Regions from separate parts of the Cryobacterium sp. TMT1-3 genome, predicted to be linked through region 2. Evidence: predicted binding sites of a transcription regulator. Region 2 holds the regulator's gene; the other holds the start of a gene.
The links. The regulator LexA, encoded in region 2, represses DNA repair genes until DNA is damaged. The targets are predictions, from matches to a motif close to TCGAACANNTGTTCGA.
Positions count from the first base shown of each region.

Region 1: the regulator LexA is predicted to act here: its motif matches at 5,185-5,200, upstream of E3O25_RS14565 (Rv2578c family radical SAM protein).

Region 1 covers NZ_SOFW01000040.1:4,974-20,497, reverse strand. The annotation lists gene E3O25_RS17785 (response regulator transcription factor) at 1-418, opposite strand, end outside; gene E3O25_RS14590 (malate:quinone oxidoreductase) at 514-1,992, shown strand; gene E3O25_RS14585 (hypothetical protein) at 2,376-2,684, shown strand; gene E3O25_RS14580 (hypothetical protein) at 2,864-3,145, opposite strand; gene E3O25_RS14575 (hypothetical protein) at 3,161-3,571, opposite strand; gene E3O25_RS14570 (DNA topoisomerase IB) at 3,678-4,892, opposite strand; gene E3O25_RS14565 (Rv2578c family radical SAM protein) at 5,209-6,414, shown strand; gene E3O25_RS14560 (sensor histidine kinase) at 6,636-7,889, shown strand; gene E3O25_RS14555 (hypothetical protein) at 7,886-9,298, shown strand; gene E3O25_RS14550 (thymidine kinase) at 9,298-9,927, shown strand; gene E3O25_RS14545 (LPXTG cell wall anchor domain-containing protein) at 10,136-10,675, shown strand; gene E3O25_RS14540 (ATP-dependent DNA ligase) at 10,862-11,170, opposite strand; gene E3O25_RS14535 (type II CAAX prenyl endopeptidase Rce1 family protein) at 11,379-12,239, opposite strand; gene E3O25_RS14530 (polysaccharide biosynthesis tyrosine autokinase) at 12,390-13,835, shown strand; gene E3O25_RS14525 (DUF4012 domain-containing protein) at 13,865-15,524, shown strand, end outside.
Region 2 covers NZ_SOFW01000021.1:40,869-56,392, reverse strand. The annotation lists gene pgsA (CDP-diacylglycerol--glycerol-3-phosphate 3-phosphatidyltransferase) at 1-533, shown strand, start outside; gene E3O25_RS07100 (CinA family protein) at 538-1,062, shown strand; gene E3O25_RS07095 (helix-turn-helix domain-containing protein) at 1,219-1,527, shown strand; gene E3O25_RS07090 (DUF3046 domain-containing protein) at 1,645-1,869, shown strand; gene recA (recombinase RecA) at 2,177-3,322, shown strand; gene E3O25_RS07080 (regulatory protein RecX) at 3,457-4,146, shown strand; gene miaB (tRNA (N6-isopentenyl adenosine(37)-C2)-methylthiotransferase MiaB) at 4,211-5,815, shown strand; gene miaA (tRNA (adenosine(37)-N6)-dimethylallyltransferase MiaA) at 5,820-6,815, shown strand; gene dapF (diaminopimelate epimerase) at 6,825-7,706, shown strand; gene E3O25_RS07060 (class I SAM-dependent methyltransferase) at 7,703-8,311, opposite strand; gene hflX (GTPase HflX) at 8,352-9,944, shown strand; gene E3O25_RS07050 (methylenetetrahydrofolate reductase) at 10,168-11,133, shown strand; gene metE (5-methyltetrahydropteroyltriglutamate--homocysteine S-methyltransferase) at 11,226-13,565, shown strand; gene lexA (transcriptional repressor LexA) at 13,661-14,368, opposite strand; gene E3O25_RS07035 (LysM peptidoglycan-binding domain-containing protein) at 14,657-15,076, shown strand; gene E3O25_RS07030 (histidinol-phosphate transaminase) at 15,196-15,524, shown strand, end outside.

The sequences.
Region 1 (15,524 bases), on a different contig from region 2:
GCGCCGACGGGATGGCGGCATCCGCTGTGAGGGAGTGACGGGGACGTCGCAGCATAGCTTCGATGCGCGCGCGCAGTTCGCGCGGTCGAAACGGCTTGGTCAGGTAGTCGTCGGCGCCGGCTTCGAGGCCCTGCAGGGTGTCGATCTCGTCGTCGCGGGCGGTGAGCATCACGAGGTAGGTGGGGCTGAAAGCCCGAATGCGTTTGGCGGTTTCGAAGCCGTCGATGCCGGGCATGCTCACGTCGAGAGTGGTCACGACCGGATCGTAGGCGCGCACCGCAGCGAGGCCGTCAAGGCCGTTGCTCGTGGCGACGACGTCAAACCCGGCCTGGGTCAGCACGGCCTCCAGCAGGCTGCGAATGTCAGCGTCATCCTCGATGACAACGGCGATGCGACGATCGGTACGTTCTGGCCCCATGACCTAAGTATCCCCTACTCCGGGGAGCGGTCGACAGGCGGGTGCAGGCCCGGGTGCGGTCGGGCGCATCCACTCGCAGCGATACACTCGAAGGTGTGAATTCTCAGGGAACCGTTGACGTAGTCCTCATTGGTGGCGGCATCATGAGTGCCACCCTCGGCACGCTCTTGAAGGAGCTGCAGCCCGATTGGCGGATCGAGGTGTATGAGCGCCTCGGTGAACTGGCCCAGGAGAGCTCGAACCCGTGGAACAACGCTGGCACCGGCCACGCCGGATTGTGCGAGCTCAACTACATGCCGCAGGCCGCAGACGGTTCGGTCACCGCCGACAAAGCCGTCGTCATCAACGAGCAGTTCCAGATCAGCCGGCAGCTGTGGGCGCACCTCGTTACGAGTGGGGCCCTGCCGGAGCCGAACAAGTTCATCAACTCCACCCCGCACATGACCTTCGTGCACGGCAAAGCCAACGTGGAGTACCTGCGCAAGCGTCACGCCGTTCTGGCGACCCAGCCGCTGTTCGCCGGTATGGAGTTCAGCGACAACGTCGAAAAGATCGGTACCTGGACCCCGCTGCTCACCCGCAAGCGTGCGGCCGGCCAGAAGATCGCCGCCACCCGCATCGTGAGCGGCACCGACGTGGACTTCGGCGCCCTCACCCGTCTGCTGTTCGAAAACCTCGAGAATCAGGGGGTCACGATGCACATGAACGAGCAGGTCGTCGGCCTCAAGCACAAAGCGGACGGCACCTGGAATCTCAAGCTTCTGCGCCAGGTCGGACAGACCCGCAGTACCATCGACGCCCGCTTCGTCTTCGTCGGCGCCGGCGGTGGCGCCCTCGCGCTGCTGCAGCAGAGCGGGATCCCCGAAATCAAGGGTTTCGGTGGCTTCCCGATCAGCGGCCAATTTTTGCGCACCACCAACCCGAAGCTCGTCGCTCAACACCAGGCCAAGGTGTACGGCAAGGCGGCCAAGGGCGCTCCGCCCATGTCGGTACCGCACCTGGACACCCGCGTCGTCGACGGCGAAATGTCGCTGCTCTTCGGCCCGTATGCCGGGTTCAGCCCCAAATTCTTGAAGACCAGCACCTGGTTTGACCTGCCGTTCTCCATTCGTACGCACAACCTCGGGCCGATGCTCGCCGTGGCCCGCCACAACTTTGACCTCATGAAATACCTGATCGGCGAGGTGTTCGCGTCGAGGGCGGCCAAGCTCAAAGCCCTGCGCGAGTTCATTCCCGCCGCGGTCTCTGAGGACTGGGAACTCATCACGGCCGGCCAGCGCGTGCAGGTCATGAAGAAAGACGCCAAGCTCGGCGGAGTGCTGCAGTTCGGTACCGAGGTCATCACCTCCAGTGACGGATCGATCGCCGGTCTGCTCGGCGCCTCGCCGGGAGCCTCGACGGCCGCGCCGATCATGGTGGATCTCCTGGCCCGCTGCTTCCCCGACCGCATTGAGGGTTGGAAGCCGCGGATCCGCCAGATGATCCCGAGCTACGGCACCAGACTTTCCGACGATCCCGCCGCGGCCGCCGCGTCACTCGCCGCGACCGCTGAGGTACTGCACCTCAGCAACTAGGTTCAAGCGCCTGGTGGCGAATTCAGGAAATCTGCGGCAGGTGGGCTTCGGTCGCCCGGCGATGGGCTTCTCCGGCCCGTTCGGATGCTGGTTTTCCTGAATTAGCCCCCGTGGGCGGGGTACGGTCGGCTTGCGCGGGGCATAACTCCTGCAATCTGCGCGCCGAGAAGTGAGCTTCCGCGTGATTCCGCGGGTCGGCCGGCGCGCCCAGAACGAATTGCAGGAGTTATGCGCACCGAGCGGGGTGGCCGGGTGTTAACTCTCGCGGGGCGGAGCGGGCACCTTGGAGCGTCGTGGGAATTGGGTAGGAGGGTGCTGTCAACCCCTTGAATCGGGTGGCCAGCGGATGTCTACTTGAGGCCCAACCGGCCCGGAGGCGGCAAGTGAACCCGAACAATGGCGTTTCGGATGCGGAAAACCTGCGCGTATCGCAGCTCGGCATTCTCCAGCTCACCCCGACCGAATGGTTGGTGCGAGATCCGCAAATTCTTGATGGCGACCCGGCCGCCCTGCTTGGGGTCATCGAGCAAAGCGGGGACGCCTACGAGGTGACCAAGCTCGGCATTCTCACAACGAGGTGGTTCTACTCCTCGTTCGACCGGGCTCAGGCCAGCTTTCTGGTGCGGGGCGCTCCCGCGAAGCGGCCGGCTACGCGGTCGATCCAACCGCTCGCCTTGCGCCTCACGGACTAGTCGCGCGCGACACCTCGGCCCGGCGGGCTAGCCGGGCGCGACACTCGGCCGAACGGACTAGTCGGGCGCGACACTCGGCTAAACAGACTAGCCGGGCGCTACGCCCTCGCCAACCGGACTAGTCGGGCGCGGACACCCCGGCCCGGCGTACCAGCCGGGGTGTCTGCGCCGCAGCGGGTCTAGATTTCGTGACTGCCGTCATCCGCTGAGGGGGTTGCCTTACGTTCTTCATTCTTGACGGATGCCTCGGTGCGGTCGAGCAGATCACTCACCTTGGTCTGCGCCACGGATGCTGCGTCGCGCGCGATGGTCTCGGCCTGTGAGATGACCTTCTGGGTGGTGGGGTCGCCCCACAACTCGTGCGCCTTGGCGCTGAGCCGGTCGTAAGCCTGACGGCCGGCTTTGGATCCGAGCACGAAGCCAGTCGCGGTGCCGGCGAGGAACAGAAATTTGCCTTTCATGGGGGCTCCTTGTGGTTAGGCGGTGGGTTCAGCGAGGGTGGGGTCTTCTTCGTCGATGTCGTGACCGACCAGATCGGGATTCGATGGGTTATCGGCCGGGTCGATATCGGCGAGGTTCGGCTCGTTGTCGGCGTTGTCCTGGTCGTCTTCGGTGTCGCTGTCTGGCTCGATCGGGGTTGCGGCGGCGGATTCTCCGGCGGTCGATCCGTCGGTGCTCGGGGCTGGGCCGTCGGGACCGGTGCTCGCGCTCGCGACCGGAACGGCCGGGCCGGGGGATTCCCCGGCAGGTGTGCCGGACCCCGCCTGTTCCTCTGCCGGGCCGTCAGGGCCGTCTGGTCCCACGAGCTGCTCCGGGTTCGTCGGTGTGCTGGGCGTTTCGGGGGCGCCGAGCGGCGGCTCTTCAACGGGGTCAGAATCGTGGTTCACGGGCATGCCTTTCTTGACGGCCTCACTTTCGCCCCGGCTGGGCGGCATTCAAGTTATACCCCGAACGGGTGACATTCACTTAAAGTCCACGGCGACATCGCCCGATTCATTCACTGTCGCCGAGCAGGAGCGCCCGCAGCGCTGTCTCGACCGAGACCCGGCCCGTTGGGTCGATGGTTTCACCCGCCCGAAACAGATCGACGACTCTCGGGTCGACATAACTCGTGCGCGCGATCGCCGGCGTGTTGCCGAGAGCGTCGGCGGCCTGACGCATCGCTTCGGCGATGGCGCGGTCATCGGCGCGACGGTTGCGCGTCGCTGCGCGCGGCGGTCGGGCAGCGGATGCGTCGGGCGCCGACGCTGAGGCCGCTCCCGTCGCCGACGCTCCGCCCGAGCTCGAACCGCGCGTGGTCGTTGCGCCCGCAGCCGACCCGCCTGCTGACCTTGATCCGCGTTCTGAGGCCGCCCCGCCAGCCGCGTCCGATCCGCTCGCCGACGCCCCGCTCGCCGCGGCCGTCCCGGTTGTCGGGCCCATGCTCGCCGTCAGGCTTTGCGCCAGGCTTTGGGCCAGGCTCTGCGCGGCAGCGGCCGTGCCGCGCAGGGTGCGAAAGTCCTTCGCGGTGAACTCCCCGCCGGTGCGTTCCCGAATGAAATCGTTGATCTCGGACGCCGACACGACACCCTCGACATCATCCAGCACCCAGGACAGCAGCGGTGCGGCCGGCCGTTCGCGCAGGCGAGCGCGCAGGTAGGTGGCGAGGTCGGCATCCGTTATGACGCCCTGAAACTGTTGCCCACTCTTGGCGGGAAAATCCAGGCGCACCACGTCGCCGCGCACCGAGACGTGCGAGCAGAGCAAAGTGGAGAGGCCGTGGCTGCCGTAGGTATCGGCGTAGCGCTCGCTGCCGATGCGTAGGGAGGCGAGGTCGAGCATGCGAAACGCCGCGGCGAGGGCCCGGGCGCGTGGTGGGCCGTTGCCGCGCAGCTCGCGGGTGACCTGACCGCGTACCCGCGGCAGCGATTCGGCGAGCTGCAGCGCGCGTTCGAACTTGAGGCGGTCCTTCTGTTCACGCCAGGCCGGGTGGTAAATGTACTGGCGGCGTCCGGCGGCATCGAGTCCGATCGCCTGGATATGCCCGTTCGGGTGCGGGCTGATCCACACGTCGGTCCACGCCGGCGGAATCGCGAGCGTCGCGAATCGCTCACGCTGCTCCTTGTCGGTGACCGTTTCGCCCGCCGGGTCGCGGTAGCTGAAGCCCCGGCCCGACCGCCTTCTCGTGTACCCCGGCCGGGTCGGGTCGCTGCGTCGCAGCCGGGTCATGCCGCTTGTGCCTGTGATCGCATGCGGGCACAGTACTGCGAATCGTCCTGGTCGGCGTGAAGCGGATGCCGCCGGCCCGTGACGCCCGTCCCCTCGTGGCCCCGGCGTAGGTGCGCCCTCAGCTCGACCCTACGCCGCGGCGCCCTTCCGCTCGCGGCACGTGTTGGGGAAGCCCGCCCGCGTGCAAACCAGTGCCAACCTCTCAAACACGTGCCGCGAGGCAGGAGTGAGCGCGACGCGGAACGCGGCATCCGCTTGGGTGTGGGTTTTGCCGGGCACACTTGCACATCACTAGAACTTGTGTTCGACTTGATGCATGAGGTGGAGCGGACAAGAACTACAGACCGAGCAGGTCGGCGCGCTGCCGGGCCTTGCCCGCTTGAACAACCTCGTGCGCAGCGTTCAGACGCCCGAGTTCGCTGGAATCACGTTCCACGAGATCCTCTGTAAGTCGGCGCTCAACCATGTGCCCGGGCAGAGCGCGCTGCCGTTCGGCTACACGATCAATCCCTATCGCGGCTGCTCCCACGCCTGCACCTACTGCTTCGCGCGGCCCACGCACCAGTACCTCGACCTTGATGCCGGCACAGACTTCGACAGCGAGATCATCGTCAAGGTCAATGTGGCCGAGGTCTTGCGAAAAGAACTCGCCAAACCCACCTGGGGCCGGCATCCGGTGGCGCTCGGCACCAACACCGACCCGTATCAGCGTGCCGAGGGACGCTACCGGCTCATGCCCGGCATCATCGCGGCGCTCGCCCACAGTGGCACGCCCATTTCCATTCTCACCAAGGGCACCCTGCTGCGGCGCGATCTCGACCTGCTGGTCGAGGCGAGTGAGCACGTTCCGGTCGACCTCGCCATGTCCATCGCCATTTACGACGACGAACTGCAGCAGTCGGTCGAGCCCGGAACTCCCACCACCAAGGCGCGCCTCGCCACGGTCACCGCGGTACGCGAGCGCGGACTCGACTGCGGCATCTTTCTCATGCCGATTCTGCCCTTTCTCACCGACACCCGCGCCCACCTCGACGAAGCCCTGCGGCAGGCCAAAGCGGCCGGCGCCACGAGCGTGCTCTACTCGGGGCTCAACCTCAAGCCCGCCGTCAAGGACTGGTACCTGCGCTGGCTTGATCGCGAGCACCCCGAACTCGTCGGCCGCTACCAGGAGCTCTACGCCCGCGGACAATACGCCCCCAAGGAGTACCGCACCTGGCTCGCCGCCCGCATTCGCCCGCTCATTCGCGCGCACGGCCTCGAGCGTGGCGTCGTCGACCCCGCGACCGGCGGCATCCGCTCGAGTGCTCTGCCGTCGTCGCCAGAGCGGATGCCCGCGCCCGCCACCCGACCTCTCGCTCCGGCCCTCGGTACCGCCCCAAATTCTGGACGGGGCCCGGGCCCCGTCCACGGGCCCAGTTTAGAAACTGGGCCCGTGGCCATAAGGTGGGCCCAGACCGCGGAGGCGCCCGGATCGCTGATCGCCGCCGAGCTGCCGCCCGACTTGGCCCCCACCCTGTTCTGACCCTGACTTACGGACGGGGCCCGGGCCCCGTCCAGGGGCCCAGTTTAGAAACTGGGCCCCTGGCCATAAGGTGGGCCCGAAGCGTCGATGACTCCCGAAACTCACGGCTGGGCGCCCTGCCCAGGGTGCACACCCACGAACGGAAGCACAGACAACCACTCCCACTGCCCACCCCACCAAACCCACACCCACCCCAATGCCATACTTACCGAGGGGGAAAAATGTCTCTAGGATTACCCGGCCACCTGGTGCAGCTGACGCTGGCGCGCGCCCTCGCTCGGGCTGCTCACTGGTTTGCGCTGACCTGCCTCATGGCGGGGGCCGTGTCGGTCTCCATCCTCAGCCTGAACCGGCCCGAGCTCTGGATCACCGTCGTAGCCGTCGTTGCCATGGGCGCCCTGCTGGTGCTCTTCACCCGGCACCGTCGCATTGGGTTCGCGGTCGCCTATCTCGTCGTGGGCACCCTCGGCGTCTACGTCTTCACCCAGGCCGTGCTCGGCGTTCCCGACGTATTCCCCGCCTCGAATATGTTCCTCGTGGCCCTGCCGAAGATGGCGCTCGTCATGGTCGGCGGCGCCGGATCCACCGCCCTCGCCGGCGTGCTCTGGAGCACCGCGGCGTTCCTCTTGGCGGAGTTCGCCGCCCTTCTCGCCATCCTCGGCACCGCGGTGCCCTACCGCCCCGACCTGTTCACCCTCTCGACCTACCTCGTGCTCGTCGGCGTCATGGTGCTCGCCGGAATCGACCGCCGCTTGAGCAACGCCGCCCAGCCCGCCATTCACCGCGCGGTGCAGGACGGCGCCAACCGGCAGCTGCGCGACGCCCTCGACACGCGCGCCATCGCCCTGCTCAACGACACGACGGTGGCCCAGCTCGTCGCGCTCTCCCTCGCCGAACCCGGCGCTCTCTCTCCGGCCCTCCAGGCCAGCCTCCGCTACACCCTGACCACCCTGCACGACACCGACTGGCTCACCGACATCGACGCCCGCGGCAACACCGGCCCGCAACCAACGTCGCCCGTTAAGGCTCAAACACCCGCACCATCGCACCAGCACACGCCCGAACCGACCCAGCAAACCGTGACCAGCGCCGTCACCGCTGCCATCGAACGGGGCCGCGACCGCGGGCTGAAGATCGACGTCACCGGCGACGTCGACGCCCTCGCCCGCCTCGATGCCGGCAGCGACCGCGCGGTCGGCCTCGCCGTGCAGCAGTGCCTGGTCAACGTCATCCTCCACGCCGGAATCGCCTCGGCCGAGGTGGCCATCGAACAAGACCTGACCACGATTTCCCTGCGCATAACGGATGCCGGGCGCGGCTTCACCGAATCCGAATCCGCTTCCGACCGCCTCGGACTCCGGCAGTCCGTGCGGCGCCGCATCGAACAGCTCGGCGGATCCGTGCTGATCTGGAGCCGCCCCGGCGCCGGAACGAGTATTCGTCTGACCGTACCCGCGGCTCAGAAGGACTCATGACTCGCGCGACCCCCACTCCCCGACGGCCGCGCGCGCCGGCATCCGCTTCACAGCAGCGCCTCGACCCGATTGGCGGCCTTGCTGCCTGGCCTCTGGCCCCCGTCGTGGCCGTCATCGTCGTCACCTACGCCGTCGTCGCCACCACCAGCCGCCAGCACGAGATTCAGCTCGAAGAGTTCGCCGCGGCCGCCGTTGCCGTGCTCATCATCGCGGCTGCCGTGCTGGTCTGGTCGGCCAGGCCCGACCTGGCTCCCTTCACCCGCACCCGAGCCGTCATGATCGTGGCCCTCGGCCTCACAGCGCACCTGCTCGCTGCGGCCAGCACCTGGCAACTCAACGGCACGGTGCAAGACGATTTCGCCCCGATCGGCCTCGGCCTGCTGATGCTCGCCCTCGCGCCCTTCCGGCCCTGGAAAGAAATCCTCGTCCTCGGAACCGGCTCAGCGCTCACCGTTGGCATCACCGCCCTCGCCCAATCGCCGTTCCTCGGCATTCAGACCCCGCCCATGCTGTTCGCCATCATTGCCATGACCCAGGTGCTCGCCCCCACCCTCGCCTCCGCTGCGTATTCGCGTCAGGTCGTCAACTCCATTCACCGCTGGCAAACGGATGCCCGCCGCGCCATCCGCGCGCGCACGGAAGCCAGTCGCGGCCTCCTCGCCACCGAAGTGGTCGACCATCGGCTCAAGAACCTCGGGGCCGATGTGCTGCCCTTTCTGGCTGACGTTCTTGAGCGACAGACCCTGACAGCGGCCGACATCAAACGCGCGCGCTCCCTCGCTTTTCAGGTGCGTCGGGTGCTCGTCGCGGAGGTCGACCACACCTGGCTCGACGACCTCATCGACCGCGAACGCGCAGCCCTGACCGCCCGCGGCCTCACCCCGCTCTGCGTCATCGCCGACCCCGAGCGTCGCGCGACCGGTTTCGACTCCGACCAGCGCGCCGCCGTCGCAGCCCTGATCGTGGCTCTCTGCCGGCTGAAAGGCTTCGACCCCACGAGCCTCGTCGTGCAGATCGACGGATCCGGCGCCGCCCCCGCCGACACCGACCAGATCACCCAGGCCTTCGGCCAGCGCGGAGCCCGCCCCACCCCGGCCACCGACACGACGACCATGGCCATCGTCACCGCCGCGCAGACGCAGGCGGCCGCGCAGGCCAGGGCCCAGGCCCTCGCGCAGGCCCAGGTGCACGCCGCGACCACGCCCCGAACCCCCGGCACCGCCGCCCCGCGCGACACGATCACCATCCAGGCCGGCATCTCCCTGCCGCCGTTTCAGCGGCGCCGGGCCCTGCGCCCGTACCTCAGCGTGCTGCGGTCCGTGTTCACCCGGGTGCGCGTGACCAGCCGGCATCCGCTGCTCACGCTAGAATTTGACGCTGAACGCTTCCAGACCAAAGGCACCCGATAATGGCCAAACTGTACTTTCGCTACGGCGCCATGAACAGCGGCAAAAGTACGTCTATGCTGCAAGCGGCATACAACTATGAGGAGCGCGGGCACCACGTCCTGCTCGCCAAACCGTCCGTCGACACCAAGGGCGACCGCGGCATTCTCTCCCGCCTCGGCGTCACACGGGCCGTTGATTTTCTGCTGACCCCCGAAACGGATGCCTACGCCGCCTTCCAGCAGCACCGCGCGCAGGTGCTGAAACAGTCCGGCCGCGATGTGAGCGCCCTCTTGCTCGACGAGGCCCAGTTTCTCACCGAGACCCAGGTCGACGATCTGCTGCGCATCGCCATTCTCGAGAACGTGCCCGTGTTGGCTTACGGCATTCGCACGGACTTTCAGACCGTCGCCTTTCCCGGCAGCCGCCGCCTGCTCGAGGTGTCGCACAGCCTCGAAGAGCTCAAGACTATCTGCCGATGCGGGCGCAAGGCCGTTTTCAACGGTCGCAAGATTGGCGGCGTCTACGTTTTCGACGGCGACCAGGTGGCCATCGACGGCGAAGAGGTCACCTACGAGTCGCTCTGCGGCAGCTGCTATCTCGAAGAGAGCCACGGCGTGCTCAACAACCGCAGCCGGCCGACCCCCGCCTAGCTGGAGCGAACACGACTGAATTAAACACCCCCACTACGGGTGCTTAACCGCGTTTCTTCGCATATTTTGCGCACAAGATGACAAAACAATTGTGTATTGCACCAACCAGCCCGCTAACCTGAAAGTCGCCTAGGTATTTCACGACGATATGCCGGGAGGCGCCGACTTCGGCGCATCAGCCATTCACTTACCCGGGGGGACCCTCACTATGTTCAAGAAAAGCCTCGCTACAGCGGCACTCGCCGTCGTCGCCATCTTCGCCTTCGCTCCGGCCGCCAACGCTGTCGACTACGTCTCCGACGCCAAGGTGAGCATTGTCTCTGCTCCCGTCGCCGGCGAGACCGCCGTCGTCGGGTTTGCAGCCAGCGCCTTCGGCAGCGAGGAGAGCGTCACCTACACGGTGTCGGGATCGCACACCGCCGTACTGACCGTCATCAAGACCGCCGTCACCTCGTCTCTCACCAAGAACGCGGAGTTGAACGGTTCTTCGTTCGTCAATGTCGCTATTCCGAGCAATGCCACCGGCGACTACACCGTCCTTGCCAAGTCCGCGACTAAGTCCTACACCGCGACCCTGACAGTCGTCGCAGGCGACGCCGGAGCCGGCACTGCCACGGGCAATGCCCTTCCGTCCACCGGTTACAACGCTCCGGTCCTCGTCATCTGGGGTGCCGCTGGCCTCCTGATCCTCGGTGCCGCTCTCGTCGCCGTGCGCATCTCGGTTCGTCGTCAGCACGCTGCAGCGTAATTAGCTTTACCGCGTAGCCCCCGCTACACCAACACGCCTCGACTCCAGACGGAGTCGAGGCGTTTTGCGTGCCCGCTGTGCCCGCGCACAGGCCGCCTCCGCCCAGCACGAGCCCAAACCCCCGCGGGCGCAAGAAAGCCCGACCAGAAGTCTGGCCGGGCCGGAGCATCCGTTTGTGCGAAAAAACTACGCAACGCGCTGAGGCGGCTCGTTCACAATCTGCAGGCCGGTCGTCGAGTTGGCCGACAACGACAGGGCTTCGACCCAGTCCCGGTTAAGGGCCGGCCCCTTGCTGCCGAAATACTTGTAGGCAATGGAGATGCCGGGATGCACCCAGACCGTGCTGCGGCCTCCGCCCACGAGCGGATCGTCTCGCCAGGAGAAATAGAACGATTCGCCGCGACGCAGCTTGGCGCCGATCACGATCTGAATGTGCGCGAGCACGCGATCGTCAAAGTCGACAGTCAGATTAGAGTCGTACGTGAACTTGCCCATAAGCGTGCCTCGCGTTGGTTCATCGTCGAACGCGAACGGGGTAGCCGAGTCGCATGCAACCGGGGTTTCGTTCCCAATGCGGGACCGATGATTACTCTCAGATTTTGATCCTAGTGAAGCCGTTCCCGAAAAGGCTAACCCGGTTAGTCAAAGTTCAGCCCCAAAGATGGGGACAGTCAGATCGATCTGGATCCCTGGCCGGCCGACGTCAGAAGCTCAGCACAGCCGGCACGATCACGAGCCCGTTGAAGGTCACATGTGCAATGATCGCGCCGCCCATTCGCCCGGTCGCCAGCGAAACGGATGCCGCGGCCAGCCCGAAAATCAACGTCGAGACTCCGACCACCACGACGGCATCGGTGCTGCAGGGGTCAATGGTCACGAGGTGCATGAGCGCAAAAGTCAGCCCGCTGACACCGATCGCGATCGGCGCCGCCCACCCGCCCAATCGGCTATGACGGTCAATCTGAGACACGCCGGGTAAAACGGGCGCCGAATCCGGTGTGGCGCAATTCTTACCGGTGGTACGTTCGCGACTCGCCGCCACCTGCCCGTAGACGGCCTGCAATACGAGCCCGCGAAAAAAGAGTTCCTCGACGACCGGGGCGAGCAGCACGGGGGCGAGCAGCGCGCCGAACAGCCACCAGAAATCGTAGACGGTCTCACCGAACGTCGCGCCGGCTGCTCCCATGCTGCCGTACCCCCAGATCTCGATCAGGCTGGCCAGGGTGCGAGCCAGCAGCCCGATCGCGAGCCCCCAGATCAGGTCGATCGGGCGAAAGAACAGCCGCAGCATCGAGCGGATGCCGCCCCTCGAGTCGGCCGCGAGCCTCCCACCCGGCCCCGGGCCACCCGCGCCGGCCGGGCCGGCTCGCCCAATAGAAGCGCCAGCCACCCCGATCGCCGCGAGCAGCGGCACCCAGACGCACAGATAGCCCAGCAGCGTGGCCAGATGAGGGTCGGAGAACGTTGTGGCGCCCACGAACACCAGCAGCACCATGGCCACCACAATCCCGATGCCGGCGGGCACGAGCAGACGCCGGGCCTCCGGGTGAACGATTGCCCCCATAAAATGCACCCTCCCCATCACCACAAAACTACCGGTCTGCGTGCCCGCTAAAGTTCGATACCCTCGGAAGAGGGGAGCCGCACGTTCGTGCGGTGAAGTACGCGCCGAATCGGGGGCTGCATTCCTCGTTTAAGAGGGGATCGCCGCCGCATGGAACTTCGCGACTACATTCGCATTCTGCGCAAGAGCTGGGTGCTCATCGTGCTGTGCACGCTGGTGGCCGTGGGTGCGGCATCCGCTTATTCGATTCTGCAGACGCCGCAGTACAGCGCGACCTCCAAGGTGTTCGTTTCCACCCAGTCCAGCGGCTCGACCGCCGACCTGGCCCAGGGCAATAACTTCTCGGTGGCCCGGGTCAAGACCTATTCCGCGCTGGTGACCACGCCCATCGTGCTGCTGCCGGTCATCGCCAGCCAGGGCCTCGCTGTGCCGGCCGATGCCCTGGCCGAGAAGGTCGTCGCCAGCGCCCAGCTCGACACGTCGATCATTGAAATCACGGTCACCGACACCGACCCGGTGCGCGCCGCCGACACGGCCAACGCCGTTTCGGCTAGCCTCACCCTGGTCGTCGAAGACATTGAGACGCCCGACACCGCCGACGCGGCCTCCCCGGTCAAGCTCACCCGCGCGCAGGAGGCCAGCGTCGCCACCGTTCCGGTGAGCCCCAACGTGCCGCTCAACATCGCCCTCGGCGCGCTCGTGGGCCTGGCCCTCGGCGTGGGCATCGCCGTGCTGCGCGAAACCCTCGAAACCCGCATCCGCAACACCCGCGACGTGGAACAGCTCACCGACCTGCCCATTCTCGGCGGCATCGTCTTCGATCCCAAGGCCAATGACCGGCCCCTCATCGTGCACGTCGACCCGCGCAGCCCCCGCGCCGAGTCTTTTCGCACGCTGCGCACCAACCTGCAGTTTCTCGATGTGGGCCGGGTCGAACGCTCCTTCGTCATCACCTCCTCGATCGAGAGCGAGGGTAAGAGCACGACCGGCGCCAACCTGGCCATCGCCCTGGCCGACGCCGGTTCCCGCGTGCTGCTCGTCGACGCCGACCTGCGCCGCCCCAAGGTCGCCGACTATATGGACATCGAGGGCGCCGTCGGTCTCACCGACGTGCTCATCGGCCGCGCCGACCTGGCCGACGTCATTCAACCCTGGGGTAAGGGGCAGCTGTTCGTGCTTCCGGCCGGCCACGTTCCGCCCAATCCGAGCGAGCTGCTCGGCTCCACCCGCATGACCCAGCTCATCGTCGAATTCAACCGGGCCTTCGACGTTGTGCTGTTCGACGCCCCGCCGTTGCTTCCGGTGACGGATGCCGCGGTGCTCGCCAAGAACGTCGGCGGCGCCCTGGTCGTCGTCGCGGCCGGACGCACCCACAAGAACCAGCTCACCGGTGCCATTGCCGCGCTGGGCAATGTGGGCGCCCCCATTTCGGGTCTCGTGCTCACCATGCTGCCCACGAGCGGCCCCGACGCCTACGGCTACGGGCATTACGGCTACGGCTATAGCTACGGCGAAACCGACCCGGTCGCCCCCGCGTCGATTCCCACAGCGGATGCCGCGCCGGCCCGCGCTCGCGGCGCTCGCGTCAAGCCGTAACCGGCCGCGCGCTCTGCTTGAATAGGGCAATGTCTTCCTCCCCCTCGGCACCGGCAGCACCCCCGAAGCGCACGCGCACCATCGTGGGGCTGGTCGTGCTCGGCCTGCTCGTCATGGTGGTGGCCGCCACCGCCTGGGTCGGCATTCGCGGGCTGCAGGCCAAAGACGCCCTCGAAGCGGCCGTGCCGCTGGCCGAGAACATCAAAGACCAGATCACCGCTGGTGACGGTGCGGCCGCCGCCGTGACCGCCGCCGAGCTGGCCGATTTCGCCGCTACCGCCCAGGAGCGCACGAGCGACCCGATCTGGAACACCTACGAACTGCTGCCGTTCCTCGGCCCCAACCTCGTGGCCGTGAGCCAGCTCGCCGCCGTGGTCGACGATGTCGCCCAGAAGGCCGTCACCCCGCTCGCCGCGCTGGCCGGCAACCTGAACCTGGCCGATTTCAAGCCGGTCGACGGCGCCATCGCGCTGCAGCCGCTGCTCGATGCCCAGCCCGCGGTGACGGCGGCCAACACCGCGTTAGAGCGCGCCGCGACCGACGTGAGCGCCATCGAGACCGACACCGTGCTCGATGTCGTGCGCAGCGCCGTCACCCGGCTGCAGACCGTCACGGTCGAGACCTCTGTCACCCTCGACGGCATGAACCGCGCGGTCACCCTGCTGCCGGTTATGCTCGGCGCCACGGCACCGCGCGACTACATTCTGTTGTTCCAAAACCCGGCCGAACTGCGCTCCACCGGCGGCATCCCGGGTGCGCTCGCCCTGCTCCACACCGACAGCGGCAGCATCGAACTGGCCCAGCAGGCCACCTCGAGCTCCTTTCCCCAGTACCCGGCCCCGGTGCTGCCGCTCAGCGACGAAACCCGCAGCATCTACGGCGACATCACCGGCCAGTTCATTCAGAACGTCACGATGACGCCCGACTTCGCGCAGAGCGGCGCGCTCGCGCGTGAAATGTGGCGTCTCGAATTCGGCACCGAAGCCAACGGGGTACTCTCGGTCGACCCGGTCGCGCTGAGCTACCTGCTCGACGCCACCGGCCCGATCACCCTCGCCACGGGCGACGAACTCACCGCCGGCAATGCCGTGCAACTGCTGCTGAGCGAGGTCTACGCCCGCTACGAAGACCCCCAGCAGCAGGACATCTTCTTCGCCGCCGCCGCCGGTGCCGTGTTCGACGCCGTCAAGAGCGGCAACGCCGACCCCACCAAGCTCATCGCGGCACTGGCCCGCGCTGCCACCGAGAACCGGGTGCTGGTCTACAACGCCGACCCGGCCGAGCAGGCCATCCTCCACGGCACCACCCTGGCCGGAGCTCGCCCGATCAGCGACGACATGACCAACCGCTTCGGGCTCTACCTCAACGACGGCACCGGCGCCAAGATGGACCTCTACCTCGATGTGCAGACCGCGATCGGCCAGCAGACCTGCCGCAAGGACCTGCGCCCGCAGTACGCGCTCGAGGTCACCCTCACCAACACGGCCCCAGCGGATGCCGCCACCACCCTCCCCGCGTATGTCACCGGCGGCGGCGCCTTCGGGGTACCGCTCGGCAACATCAAAACCATGGTGTCGGGCTACGGCACTCCCGAGGTGCAAAACCTCGGCCTCACCCGGGACGGCGCCGAGGTGCCGTATCACCCGGCGATCGACGCCGGCTACGCGGTGAGCACCATCGGTATCGAGC
Region 2 (15,524 bases):
CGGTCGTGCGCATTCTGCTCGCTCCCGTGTTCATCTGGATGCTGCTCGCCGACAATGGTGCCCATGAGGCCCTGCGCTGGGCTGCGGCGGTGCTGTTCATTATCGCGATCGCCACCGACGGCATCGACGGCATGATTGCCCGCCGCCACAACCTCGTGACCGATCTCGGCAAGATTCTCGACCCGATCGCCGACAAGATCCTTACCGGCGGCGCCCTGGTTTGTCTGTCCATCCTGGGGGAACTGCCGTGGTGGGTTACCATCGTTATCCTCGTGCGCGAGATCGGCATCACCGTGTTCCGGTTCGTCATGCTGCGTGATCGAGTGATTCCAGCCAGCCGCGGCGGCAAGCTTAAGACCGTGTCCCAGTCCGTGTCGATCTCGCTCGCCCTGCTCCCGTTCTGGCTGGTCTTCGGCGAGTGGGTGCACTGGGTCAATACCGCCACCATGACCATTACCCTCGTACTGACCGTGGTTTCCGGCCTTGACTATCTGGTTTCGGCTTGGCGCCTCCGAAAGCCCGACGTTGCCTGACCCGGTGTCGGCAAGCACGATACCGACACCCGCAGCGGATGCGACGGCCGAACTCATCGCGGAACTCACCATTCGCCACCTCACCATCGCCGTCGCCGAGTCGCTGACCGGCGGGCTGCTGGTGGCTGAACTCGTGCGCATCCCCGGCGCATCCGCTGTCGTTCGCGGGGGAGTGGTCGCCTATGACACCGCCCTCAAGCGCAGCCTGCTCCACGTGGACAGCAGTGTGCTCAACGTGCACGGGCCCGTACACGCCGATGTCGCCAAGCAGATGGCGGGCGGCGTACGCACCCTGCTCGCGGTGAATGATGTGCGCGCCGATATTGGGGTGTCGACCACGGGAGTGGCCGGGCCTGGACCGGAGGGGGGGCACCCGGCGGGAACCGTGTTCATCGGCCTGTCCAAGGGCAGCGGTTCCTGGGCCGTGTCGCTTCAGCTCAGTGGCGACCGGGCCGAGATTCGCGCCGAATCGGTGCGCCGTGCGATCGATGCTGTGCGTGCGCTGATAGCCCAGGGTGACGCGGAATAGTTCCTGTTACGGGCTGGTTACATCGAAGACATTCACAAGAAAAGCCCAATGAATCTCGGTAGTGTCAAAGTGTCAGATGAATGCAGTATTGTAAGCATCCAGCACCGCACACCGGTAGTCACAGGCTTGATTATCAGCCATAAGAAGGAGGTTCCGATGATTCTTGTTCGTCAGGAAATCGGCGATGTGCTCAGGGACTTCCGCCTGCAAAAGGGGCGTACCCTGCGTCAGGTCGCAAGCAAGGCAAGTGTCGCGCTCGGCTATCTCAGCGAGGTAGAACGGGGCCAGAAAGAGGCGTCCTCAGAGATCCTCGCCTCGGTCGCCGACGCACTGGATACCCCGATTTCGGTCATCATGCGTGAAGTTGGTGACCGTCTCGCCGTTATCGAGGGAATCGATCAGTTTCCCGACACGGTACCGGACGACTTCGTCACCACCTTCGATGCCGACTTCATGGTGCGTTAGCCACCCTCGGCAGCATCCTCAGGATTTATATCATTATCAACCACCGTCGACACTGAGTGTCGGCGGTGGTTGTCTTTCGGGAGTGACGATTCGCCACACAAAATTTGAAGGAGTGTTGTGCGCCTGAGTGAATTTCGCACCGCGATGAGGGACGAGTTCGGCGAGGCCTACGGACGAGTGCTCACCCGTGACCTCGTGCTCACGCCGCTCGATGGTCGAACCGCCGATCAGGCCCTCGCCGCCGGTACTCCCGCCCGTGATGTGTGGCTGGCCCTCTGCGCCGAGGTCGACGTTCCGCGCAGCCGCTGGTACGGCGCCGGCATTCCCGCTCCTCGCCTGTAATAAGACTGACCCCGACGGGTTCGGCTGATATTTCGACACGCCGCAGGATCATCCCGATAATGCTCGAATACCTGTTCGGTCTTGATAGGCTCCTCCACAGCAGACAATCTGACAGACTGCGCACCGCTCGATCGTGCCCCCGACCAGTGTCGGAGGTGCGGCGTACAGTCGCAGTTATCAGAGAAAGTCAGCAATTGCCTTGTCGAAACAGGTATCGGGGTCTTCCCGATTGCTGGGCCGACAGCCTATAGGCGCCACCATGCACACCTCGCTATACCGACCGTGCAGAACCTAGGAGATCACGACCATGGCATCACAAGCGAACCGCGAGAAAGCCCTCGAAACCGCCCTCGCGCAAATCGACCGTCAGTTCGGCAAGGGATCGGTCATGCGCCTCGGCAGCGACGAACGCGCCCCCGTTGAGACCATCTCAACCGGCTCGGTCGCGCTCGACGTCGCTCTCGGCATAGGCGGGTTGCCGCGTGGCCGCATCGTGGAGATCTACGGTCCGGAATCCTCGGGAAAGACCACCCTCACCCTGCACGCCATCGCCAACGCGCAGAAGAACGGCGGCATTGCCGCCTTCATTGACGCCGAGCATGCCCTCGACCCGGAATACGCCAAGAAGCTCGGCGTCGACATCGATGCTCTCCTCGTTTCCCAGCCCGATACGGGTGAACAGGCACTCGAAATCGCCGACATGCTCGTGCGAAGCGGGTCCATCGACCTCATCGTTGTCGACTCTGTGGCCGCACTCGTGCCCCGCGCCGAGATCGAAGGCGAGATGGGTGACTCCCACGTCGGCCTGCAGGCGCGCCTCATGTCCCAGGCCCTGCGCAAGCTCACCGGTGGCCTGAGCCAGACCAACACGACCATGATCTTCATCAACCAGCTGCGCGAGAAGATCGGTGTGTTCTTCGGTAGCCCCGAAACCACCTCCGGCGGCAAGGCCCTCAAGTTCTACGCCTCGGTGCGCCTCGACATCCGCCGCATCGAAACCCTGAAAGACGGCACGGATGCTATCGGTAACCGCACGCGGGTCAAGGTCGTCAAGAATAAGATGGCACCGCCCTTCAAGCAGGCCGAGTTCGACATCATGTATGGCATCGGCATCTCCCGCGAGGGCAGTCTGATCGACTTCGGTGTTGATCAGGGCATTGTCAAGAAGTCGGGTGCCTGGTACACCTACGACGGCGACCAGCTCGGCCAGGGCAAAGAGAACTCGCGCAACTTCCTCATGAAGAACCCCGACATGGCCAACGAGATCGAACGCAAAATCTTGATCAAGCTCGGCGTCGGCCCCGAAGGCATCGCGGCCAAGGCTGCCGAAAAGGCCGCCGCCGCTGTCGCGTTGGAGGCCGAAACGAAGGCCAAGGCCGAAGCGGATGCCGCCGCTCTTCTCGCCGGCGGCCCGGTGGGTATCAAGGGTCAGGCCGCCCGCAAGACCGCCTAACCGGGACACGCAGCTCCGTTCAGCCCCGCATCGCACAGTTCAGCCAGAAACGCACTGAAAGGCAGGTCACGGGAATGGTTCACTTCACACCCCAGGATGATGCAACTACACCAGCAGACGCCGATTTGGCTCCCGTGACCTACCTGCACGGTGCGACACCGGGGATGAAACGTCGCTCGCCGCTTGAAGCCGCCGCGCCCGACGCTGCCGCGATCAAAGCCGAAGCCCCTCCGGCCCAGGTCGACCGGTTTTCTGCGGCTGCTGCCGCTGCTAACGAGGCCGAGATGCAGCAGGAAGGCAGCGATGAGGCTGACGCCGCGGCCGATGCGCTCGATCAGCGGGAGCGGGCGGAGAAGGTGCTGCTGCACCGGCTGCGCGGCCGCTCCCTCTCCACGGTCGAGGCCCTGTTGGTGCTGAATGCCACCGGTGTCGACTCGGGCGAAGCGAGTGAGATCATCGAGAAGTTCATCGAGCTGGAGTATCTCGATGAGGGCAAGCTCGCCGATCAGATCATCCACAGCCACAACGTGCGCAAGGGTCTCGGCCGCACCGGCGTCGAAGCTGAAATGCGTCGACGCAGGCTCGACCCGAGCGTCATGCTCGACAAGCTTGAGGAACTTCCCGACGATGAGGCGGAACGCGCCATCGACCTGGCCACCAAACGGATCGGGCAGATGGAACGCTTCGACGACCAGACCATCGACCGTCGTCTCACCGGCTTTCTCATGCGCAAGGGTTATAGCTCGGCAGCTGTACGAGTGGCTGTCAAGGCGGCCATGGACAGCCGCGGTGGCGGTGCTACCTCCCGCGTTCGATTCCGTTGATGCGTGCGAGTGGGCCAGGGCACACGGCCCGCACACCGAATTGCTCGCGTAAACTACAGTCACTATGAGTATCGTCGCCCCCGAACAAGCCCGCCGAACCGTGATCACCCCCTCGGTAGCCGCGATCGACGAGTCGGGGCGAGCCCGCACCTATGAGGTGCGCACCTTCGGCTGCCAGATGAACGTGCACGACTCCGAACGCCTGAGCGGTTCACTCGAAGCAGCTGGCTATGTCTCGGCCAACGGTGACGAGGCCGACATCGTCGTGATCAACACCTGCGCGGTGCGGGAGAACGCCGACAACAAGCTCTACGGCAACCTCGGCTACCTCGCCTCGGTCAAGCGCAAGCATGCCGGTATGCAGATCGCCGTCGGCGGCTGCCTCGCCCAGAAAGACAAGACCACCATCCTCGAGAAGGCGCCGTGGGTCGACGTGGTCTTCGGCACCCACAACATGGGTTCCCTGCCCAGTCTGCTCGAACGGGCCAGGCATAACGGTGAGGCCCAGCTCGAGATTCTCGAATCCCTCGAGACATTCCCGTCCACCTTGCCCACCAAGCGCGATTCCAGCTACAGCGGCTGGGTCTCCATCTCGGTCGGCTGCAACAACACCTGCACCTTCTGTATCGTGCCAGCGCTGCGGGGCAAGGAGAAGGATCGCCGCCCCGGGGAGATCCTCGCCGAGATCCAGGCGCTCGTCGACGACGGCGCCATCGAGGTCACCCTGCTCGGCCAGAACGTCAACTCCTACGGGGTCGAGTTCGGCGACCGCCTCGCCTTCGGCAAGCTGCTGCGCGCGGCCGGAAAGATCGACGGGCTGGAGCGCATCCGCTTCACCAGCCCGCACCCCGCCGCGTTCACCGACGACGTCATCGACGCTATGGCCGAAACCCCCGCCGTCATGCCGCAGCTGCACATGCCGCTGCAGTCCGGGTCCGACCGCGTGCTCAAGGCGATGCGCCGGTCCTACCGCGGCGCGAAGTTCCTCGGCATTCTCGACCGCGTGCGTGCTCAGATGCCGAACGCTGCCATCAGCACCGACATTATCGTGGGCTTCCCCGGCGAAACCGAGGAAGACTTTCAGGAGACCCTGCGGGTCGTCGAACAGGCCCGGTTCGCGACCGCGTTCACCTTCCAATACTCCATTCGCCCGGGTACCCCGGCCGCGACGATGCCCGACCAGGTTCCCAAGGCCGTCGTGCAGGACCGCTACGAGCGTCTTGCCGCTCTGCAGGAGCGCATCTCCCTCGAGGAGAACCAGGCGATGATCGGCCGTGAGGTCGAACTGCTCGTCGCCAACGGCGGCCGTAAAGACAACGACACCCACCGCCTCAGTGGGCGGGCCCCCGACAGCCGACTCGTGCACTTCGATGTTCCGGCCGGTTCGCCTCGCCCCCGGCCCGGCGATATGGTCACCGTCGTCGTCACTCAGGCGGCACCGTTCCACCTCATCGCGGACTCGACCACCGACGCGCCCCTGCGCATCCGCTCAACCCGGGCCGGCGACGCCTGGGATCGCATGGAAGCTGAATCCTGTGGAGTTCCGGCACACGGCGGCGCCACAAGCGGTCCCGGCCCCGTTTCACTCGGGCTGCCGACGATCGGCCTGCGGCTCGAGAGTGGCGCGACCACCATTCCCATCTACAACGTGAACGACGACGAGCGCTAGGAGCTTGTCGTCTGAAACAGCGGTAGCGTCTGGCGCGGCGGTGCTGATCGTCATTGTCGGGTCGACCGGCACCGGCAAGTCCGAACTGTCCCTCGACCTGGCCGAACGGCTCATCGCGCGTGGACAGCCGGCCGAGATCGTCAACGCCGACGCCATGCAGCAGTACCGCGGCATGGACATCGGCACGGCCAAGCTCACCATGCGTGAACGCCGCGGCATTCCGCACCACCTGCTCGACGTGATTGACGTGACCGACGAGGCCACCGTCAGCAAGTATCAAACGGATGCCCGCACGGCGATCACCGAGATCCGCGCGCGCGGGGCCGTCCCCATCCTGGTCGGCGGCTCCGGTCTCTACGTGTCGTCGGTCGTCTTCGACTTTCAGTTTCCGGGCACCGATCCACAGTTGCGGGCCAGGCTCGAAGCCGAACTCCTGCACATCGGACCGGGCCTGATGTATTCCCGGCTGCAGGCCGTCGACCCCCAGGCCGCGCTGCGGATCGGCCCGAGCAACGGGCGCCGCCTTGTTCGGGCACTGGAGATCGTCGAGCTCACCGGCGCCCCGCACCTCGCCGCCCTTCCCGACGAACCGGTGTACTGGCAACCCAGCGTGCTCCTCGGCCTCCGCACCCCGCGCGAGCGGCTCACCCCCCGGCTCGACGCGCGCGTCGAGCGGATGTGGGCGGCCGGCATCGTTCATGAAGCCCGGGACCTGCTCGAGGCGGGTATCGAGAATGGTGTGACCGCGTGCCGCGCGATCGGCTACGCCCAGGCGCTCGGGCAGGTGCACGGCACGCTCAGTCAGGCGGAGGCTATCGAAGCAACCCAGCAGCTCACCCGCCGCTATGCTCGCCGGCAGGTGAGCTGGTTCAAACGCTACGCCCACACACACTGGATCGAATCGGAGGCACCGGACCGCGGCGAGGATGCCCTCGCGCAGGTGGACCGGGGTGGTGCGCCCGACTTCGCGCCGCAAAACCCGCCGGTGGCAGCCCCGTAAACTGGCCACATGGGCATCACTTTGAACTTCACCAAGGGCCACGGCACCGGCAACGACTTCGTGCTGTTCGCTGATCCGGACGGGACGATAGAGCTCACCCCGGCGCAGATTCGCGCCGTCTGCGACCGCAGATTCGGCGTCGGAGCCGACGGCATCATCCGCGCGGTGCGCAGCAAGAAACTGCCGGACGGCGCGGCGGCCCTCGCCGAAGACGACGCGGCCGAGTGGTTCATGGACTACTGGAACGCGGACGGAACCGTCTCGGAAATGTGCGGGAACGGCATCCGGGTCTATGCCAAATTTCTTATTGAGAACGACCTCGCCGAACTGCTGCCCGGCGACACCCTCACCATCGGCACCCGCGGCGGCGTGCGCGACGTGCAGCGCAACGCCTCGGGCTTTCAGGTTGACCTCGGCCGGTGGAAGCTCGACGGCATCGAACCGCTCGTGCGCACCAGGAACCTGCCCGTAGCGCGTCCCGGCCTCGGCATCAACGTGGGCAACCCGCACACCGTCGTGGCCCTCGCCGACGATGACGAACTCGACGCCGCCGACCTGACATTCATTCCGCAGCTCGACCCCGAACCGGCCGACGGCGTGAACATTGAATTCGTCGTGCCGAACGAACCGCTCGTCGTCAACGGCGTCGGCCGGTTCCGCATGCGGGTGCACGAACGCGGCAGCGGAGAAACCCTGTCGTGCGGCACCGGTGCTGCGGCAGCGGCCCTGGCCACCCGGCACTGGGCCGGAAAATCGGCGCCGCACCAGTGGCGGGTGGAGCTTCCCGGCGGTGTACTCGGGGTGCGGATGTTCCCGGCCGAGGACGGCGAGCACGTGTCACTGTCGGGGCCGGCCGAGCTGGTCTTCGACGGTGTTTTGAACCTGGGTTAGTTACGATGCACGGCCAGCACCCGGAAGCCCTTGCTGATGGCCTCGCGGGTGGTTTCGAAGTTGGCCGGGAGTTCGGCGGCGAGCCAACGCTGGAGTGAGTCAGAGCCGAGGTTGCGCTGCACGACGAGCCAGGCATCCGCTTCGGGTTCGAGGCGGGGGAGCCAGGTCTGCATGAGGCCGTGCAACTCGTCTTTGCCCACGCGAATCGGCGGGTTCGACCAGATGGTGCGGAACAAGATGTCAGCGGGCACGTCGGCGGCGAGTACCGCCTTGATGTTGGTCACACCGAGGGTGGCAGCGTTGGTGCGCACGAGGTCGAGCGCCCGCTCATTGACGTCGACGGCCCAGATGGTGGCTTTAGGTGAGGCCAGGGCGAGGTGCAGCGCGATCGGGCCCCAGCCGCAGCCGAGATCGAGAAAATGGCCGCTCAAGGGCGGTTCGGGGGCGTACTTGAGCAGAACCTCCGTGCCACCGTCAATGTGAGCGGGGCTGAACACCGAATTTGCGGTCGTGAGCTCATGATCCTGCCCGTGCAGCTGCACCGTGATCTGGCGCGTTTTCAGTACGGTGCCGGGCGCCGGAGAAAAATAGTGGTCGGACGACATAAGAGGAACCTTTCAACTTCGTTGAACTAAGGTTAATGGGATGAATGATCCAACGGCGCCCTCGGGCAACGACGCGGCACAAAACGACGCGGTAGAAATTACACACGTGGAAGCCTTCGACGCAGATGATGTCGTCGCGCGAGTGCTGGCCAGCGCCGACAGTAAGGCTGCCGGTTACTCCCTCTTTCGCAGCGGCACGGCTCAGGCCCTGCAGGCTCAGGCCTCCGGCGGGTATGACGGCAGCGAGCACGACGGCGACCAGTCCGAGCGTGCCGACCGCAACGCCCTGCGCCGAGTTGGCGGGCTGTCCACCGAACTTGAAGATGTCACCGAGGTCGAATATCGCCAGCTGCGTCTGGAAAACGTCGTGCTGGTGGGCGTCTACACGCACGGCACGGTCGATGACGCCGAGAACTCCATGCGCGAACTGGCCGCCCTCGCCGAAACCGCAGGGGCCACCGTGCTCGACGGTTTGCTGCAGCGTCGGGCCACCCCCGACCCGAGCACCTACCTGGGCAAGGGCAAAGCCCAGGAAGTCGCCGACATCGTGAAGGCCCTCGGCGCCGACACGGTCATTGCCGACACCGAACTGGCGCCCAGCCAGCGGCGTGCCCTCGAAGACGTGGTCAAGGTCAAGGTCATCGACCGTACCGCCGTGATCCTCGACATCTTCAGCCAGCATGCCAAGAGCCGAGAGGGCAAGGCGCAGGTCGAACTCGCCCAGATGGCCTACATGCTTCCCCGCCTGCGCGGCTGGGGCGACTCGATGTCCCGACAGGCCGGTGGCCAGGTCGGTGGCACCGGAGCCGGAATGGGCTCCCGCGGCCCCGGCGAAACCAAAATCGAACTCGACCGTCGTCGCATCCACACCCGCATGTCCAAACTGCGCAAGCAGATGGTTGAGATGAAGCCGGCCCGCGAGGCGAAACGCGCCAACCGCAAGCGCAACGCCGTGCCGTCCGTGGCCATCGTCGGGTACACCAACGCCGGCAAGTCCAGCTTGCTCAACCGCATCACCAAGGCCGGAGTGCTCGTCGAGAACTCCCTGTTCGCGACCCTCGACGCCACCGTGCGCAAGTCCACGACCGCCGACGGGCGCCTGTACACCCTCACCGACACGGTCGGGTTCGTACGCAACCTGCCGCACCAGCTGGTCGAAGCTTTTCGCTCGACCCTCGAAGAAGTGGCCGACGCCGACGTCATCATTCACGTCGTCGACGGCTCCCACCCCGACCCGGTCGCCCAACTCGCCACCGTGCGCGACGTCATCTCCGAGGTCGGCGCCCGCGACATTCCCGAACTGGTCGTCTTCAACAAGAGTGATCTGATCAGCGACGACGACCGGCTCGTGCTTCGCGGCCTCGAACCGAAAGCGACGTTCGTGTCGGCCCGCAGCGGTGAAGGCATCGAGACCGTGCTGGCCGCGGTGGCGTTGCTGCTGCCGACGCCGCAGATCGAACTCGATCTGCTCATTCCCTACGACCGCGGTGACCTCATCGCGGTGCTGCACGATCAGGGTCGCATCGAAGCCACCGACTACGAGGAAGCCGGCACGCGCGTGACCGCGTTTGTCACTCCCGAGATCGAGCCCCAGTTCGCCCCGTTCGTCATCCTCCCCGCGGCCTCCGCCTAGGGGCTCAGGCACTGGTGCCCGCCCGGATGACATGAAGTGTCACATTCGTGCGCCACGGCGTCGGTGTTGTTAGTGTCTAATCAATCGTTGCCGACGGAATTCATTCCCCGGCATGGAGCGACAGCCGAGCCCGGCATCCGCCCGCGAAAACCCATCAGCCTGCTGGTGGTGTCCGCGGCCGCCTGGCCACCACCGTTGTACCGCTTCTGCCGAATGAGGAACCATGACCGCGACAGGGATTTCCGCGTGTAACGACCGCCCGGCATTCTCATTTGAGGTGTATCCGCCGAAATCGGTGGCGGCAGCATCCGCTCTGACGCGCACCATCGATCATCTGGCCGCAGCCGGTCCCGAGTTCATTTCCGTCACCTACGGTGCCAACGGCTCGTCGCGCACCTCCTCACTCGACGTGCTGCGGTACATCAAGGACCACACCACAGCGGATGCGATGGCGCACCTCACCTGTGTCGGCTCCTCGCATGCTGAGGCCAGCCGGCTAATTCGGGAGTTCCTCGACGCCGGTATCCGCAGCTTTCTCGCGATTCGCGGCGACGCACCGCAGGGCGCGGCCGAAGGGGACACCACCTTCCTCGGTGACCTGCACAGCGCCGGGGAGCTGGTGCAGCTCATCCACCGGGTGCAGGCCGAACGGGTGCCCTACATCGAGACCGTGATCCCCGGCCTCCCCGCCGCCCGCGGGTTGAAAACGGAACGAAGCCGGGTGCGCATCGGTGTCGCGGCGTTTCCAAACGGCCACCCCAACTCCAGGTCGGTCGCGCAGGACATCGACACCCTGCTCGCCAAGCAGGCCGCGGGCGCCAACCTTGCGATCACCCAGCTGTTCTTCCACGCCGACGACTACCTGAGCTTCATCCAGAAGGCCCGCTCCGCGGGAGTGCTCTTTCCCATTCTTCCCGGCATCATGCCGGTCACCAGTCCGAACCGTTTGCGACGCATTCTGCAGCTTTCCGGGGAGAAACTGCCGGCCGCACTGTCCATCGCGCTCGAGGTCGAACCGACCGAGGAAGGCCAGCGGCAGATCGGCATCGACTACGCCGTGCGCCTCGGCCAGGACGTTCTTGCCGGCGGCGCCCCCGGCCTGCACCTCTACGCCTTCAACCAGCACGAGACCGTGCTGTCGGTTCTTGAGGGGTGTGGGGCGCTTCCGGTGCCCGCAACCATGCCCTAGGCCTCGCGCGCGCTCCACCGCGCAGGCCCACCCTCATCACGTTCGTCTTCTCCGACCGTTCAAGCCACTATTGCTCCAGTGAAGGAATCACCATGCCCATTTCTGCATCTCCCACCTTTCCCACCGGCACCATCCTCGGTTACCCACGGATCGGGCGACGGCGGGAACTGAAGAAGGCGGTTGAGGCCTTCTGGTCGGGCACGATCGACGCCGCCGAACTCGAACGGGTCGCCGCGGAGCTTCGCGCCGGAACTCGTGATCGGCTCGTTGAACTCGGTCTGGGGCGCACCGACTCGTCGATTCCCGAGTCGTTCTCGTACTACGACCAGATGCTCGACATCATCGTCGCGGTCGGGGCGATTCCAGCCCGGTTCGCTGCTCTCTCCGCGGCCGATGGAACCCTCGACCTTGCCGGATACTTCACCCTGGCCCGCGGCGCGGGCGAGAACCTGCCGCTGGAAATGACCAAGTGGTTCGACTCCAATTACCACTACCTTGTGCCGGAGATCGGTCCGGAGACGGTGTTCTCGCTCGCCGGCGACCGCATCGTGCGCGAGTTCATCGAGGCGAAAGCGGCCGGGTTCCTCACCCGCCCGGTGCTCGTGGGCCCCGTCACCTTCCTGCTGCTCAGCAAGGCGAGCGACGACGCACCGGCCGGGTTCTCACCGCTCTCCCGACTCGACGATCTCCTTCCCGTCTACGCGGCGCTGCTGACGCGGCTAGCGGATGCCGGTGCCGAGTGGGTGCAACTCGACGAACCCGGCCTGGTCAGCGAGTCCATCGATGTGGGGCGCGCTGACACGCTGGCGGCCGTCGCATCCGCTTATGGGGTGCTCGGCCAGCTCACCGAACGACCGGCTCTGTTCGTCGCGGCGCCGTACGGCAGCCTCGACGACGCGCTGCCGGTTCTCGCCGCGACCGCAGTCGAAGCGATCGGCCTCGACCTGGTGCGGGGCACCCTGCCTCCGGCAGTACCCGGACTGGCCGGCAAGACCCTCGTCGCCGGCGTGATCGACGGCCATAACGTGTGGCGCGGCGACCTCGCCGCTGCTTTCGAGACCGCCGAGAGCGTACGCGCGTTGTCAGACTCGGTCACCGTCTCCACCTCCACCTCGCTGCTGCACGTGCCGCACGACGTCTTCGATGAGACCTCGCTACCGGGCGAGCTGACCAGCTGGCTGGCCTTCGCCGACCAGAAAGTGGGCCAGGTCGCCGCCCTCGCGTTCGGTCTCACTGCCGGGCGTGACGCCATTGCGGTGCCGCTGGCCGAGACCGAGGCCGCCCTGTCGGCGCGACGCAGCGCTCCGGGCGTACGCGACGGCGCCGTACGTACCCGTGCCGCAGCCCTGACCGACGTTGACTTCACCCGTGGCGCCTACGCCGATCGCCTGGAGGCGCAGGAGGCGGCGTTGCAGCTGCCGTCGCTACCGACGACGACGATCGGATCGTTCCCGCAGACCGCCGACATTCGCCGCGCACGCGCCCGGTATCTCACGGGCGCGCTGAGCGCCGGCGACTACCGCGATCTGATGCGCGCCGAGATTGGCCGTGTCGTTGCACTGCAGGAAGAGATCGGACTCGACGTGTTCGTGCACGGCGAACCGGAACGCAACGACATGGTGCAGTACTTCGCGGAAAACCTTGACGGGTTCGCCGTGACCGAAAATGGCTGGGTTCAGTCCTACGGCAGTCGCTGTACTCGGCCATCCATTCTGTGGGGTGATGTGTCGCGACCGGCGCCGATCACGGTGGACTGGTCCGTGTACACGCAAAGCCTCACCGCGAAGCCGGTCAAGGGCATGCTCACCGGGCCGGTGACCATCCTGGCCTGGTCCTTCGTGCGCGACGACCAACCGCTCGGCGAAACCGCCCGCCAGGTGGCCCTCGCCCTGCGGGATGAGATCGGCGACCTCGAGGCCGCCGGCATCCAAATCGTTCAGGTCGACGAGCCAGCTCTGCGCGAGCTGCTGCCCCTCAAGCAGAAAGACCACGCCAGCTATCTGGACTGGTCGGTCGGTGCTTTTCGGCTCGCCACGGCCGGGGTAGCGGATGCGACCCAAATTCACACGCACCTCTGCTATTCCGAATTCGGCGTCGTCATCGAAGCCATTCGCAACCTCGACGCCGACGTGACGAGCATCGAAGCGGCCCGGTCACGGATGGAGGTGGTGCAGGAGATCGAGGCCGGTAGGTTCGACCACGGTATCGGCGCCGGCATCTATGACATCCACTCGCCCCGGGTGCCGAGCATCGACGAGCTGACGACGCTGCTCGACACCGCCTTGAAATCCATTCCCGAGCGCCAGGTCTGGGTAAACCCGGACTGCGGGCTGAAGACGCGCGGCTACGACGAGACCGTGCAGTCGCTGCATAACATGCTCGCGGCGACGCGGCGGGTGCGCGAACGCCGCGGTATCAGGGTCAATGCCTAGCGCCAGCGCCTGACGCGGTCGCAGGGACGACAGAGGCCCGATCACCCGTTGGCGATCGAGCCTCTGTCGTACGACACCGGGGCGTGCAATCAGGATTACACCGAGCGCAACACCGCGACGACTTTGCCGAGGATGTCGGCAAAGTCGCCGACAATCGGTTCGAAGTTGCTGTTGCGCGGAAGGAGCCAGGTGTGGCCGTCGCGCTTGCGCAAGACCTTGACGGTGGCCTCGTTGTCGAGCATGGCCGCAACGATCTCGCCGTTTTCCGCGGTCTTCTGTTGCCGCACGACGACCCAGTCACCGTCACAAATCGCAGCGTCGATCATGGACTCCCCGACGACCTTGAGCATGAACAGCTCGCCCTGGCCCACAAGCTGGCGGGGCAGCGGAAAGATCTCGTCGATTTGCTGGTCGGCCGTGATCGGGATGCCGGCAGCGATGCGGCCGACCAGGGGGACCATCGCCGCATCGCCGACCTGCACGCCCGGGTGAAAGCTGTCCTGGTCGCCGGTGCCGGCGTCTTCGGGGGCGCGCTGGATCTCGATGAGCACTTCAAGTGCCCGCGGGCGATTCGGGTCGCGGCGCAGATAACCGCTGAGCTCGAGCTGATTGAGTTGGTGGGTCACGCTCGACAGCGAAGCGAGTCCGACCGCATCGCCGATCTCTCGCATGCTCGGCGGGTAGCCGCGCGAGCTCACCGAACGCTGAATTACGTCGAGGATAGCGAGCTGGCGTTGGCTCAAACTCTTGCGGCGCCTTGTGCCGCCCTTGTCGCGGGTAGCGCCGGTGTTTTGTGTCACGATCTGCCCTTCTGGAGTCGGTCCCGCCTGGCCTGAAGTCGTGCTTCACGGGAATGTCGGTGGTGTCTGGTTGAGTGTAAATCAAGCAATTGTTCTATCGAAAGTTTATCCAGTTCTTCGCCCTGAAACAAACACTTATTCGAGTGTGTTGTGTGAAATTTCGGGCGAAGACCAGAAAAAGCTTGCATGTTCGATTGTTCGAAGTTATATTCGGAACATAGTTTCGCATCCGGTCCTCCCGGCCGAGGGCCGGATACGAGACTCGCAGCCCGCCAACCCCGGAGGTTTGACATGACCACAGCATGTGTACCCGCAGTATCATCCGACGACGCCCCCGTCACCCGACTTCGCCTCACTCGTCGTGGGCGAGCGGTGCTCACGACCCTCGCTGCCGTCCCGCTCGTGCTCGGTGCCCTCGCCTTCGCCGTCAATGGGGGAGCGGCCGGCGCATCGGACTCGGCCACGGGTATCGACGTCATGTCGTACACGACCGACTCGGGAATCGTTGCCACCCTGGCCTATTCGCCGACCGACGTCGGTTCCGCCCGATTCATCACGGTCGATCCCGGCCAGACCCTGTGGGACCTCGCCGAAGAGATCTCACCGTCGGAGGACCCGCGCGACGTGGTCGCCGATATCAAACGTCTGAACGCCCTCTCCGTGGAAACCCTGCAGCCCGGCCAGCGCCTGGAGATCCCCGCCGACTCCTGAATCGATCAGTACTTGAGCAGTCCAGTACTTGAGTAGTCCAGTACGTGAGCTGAACAGTACTTGAGCTGCCAGGAACAGAGGAGCGCTGGGCAGCAACACAGGGTCGTAGCATGGAGGGTGTGACCAGCCTCGATGATCTTCCGCTCCGCACCAACCTGCAAGGCCTGACCCCGTACGGTGCTCCGCAGCTACACGTGCCGGTGGCTCTGAACGTCAACGAGAACACGCACGCTATTCCAGACGCGGTCGTCCGCGATATCCTCGCCGGCCTGGCCGACGCCATCCGCTCGGTGAACCGGTACCCCGACCGCGAGTTCACCGCCCTGCGCGAGGCGCTCGCCCAGTATCTTGGCCACGGACTGGCGGCGGAGAACATCTGGGCCGCCAACGGCTCCAATGAAGTGCTCCAGCAGGTACTCCAGGCTTTCGGCGGCCCCGGACGGAGCCT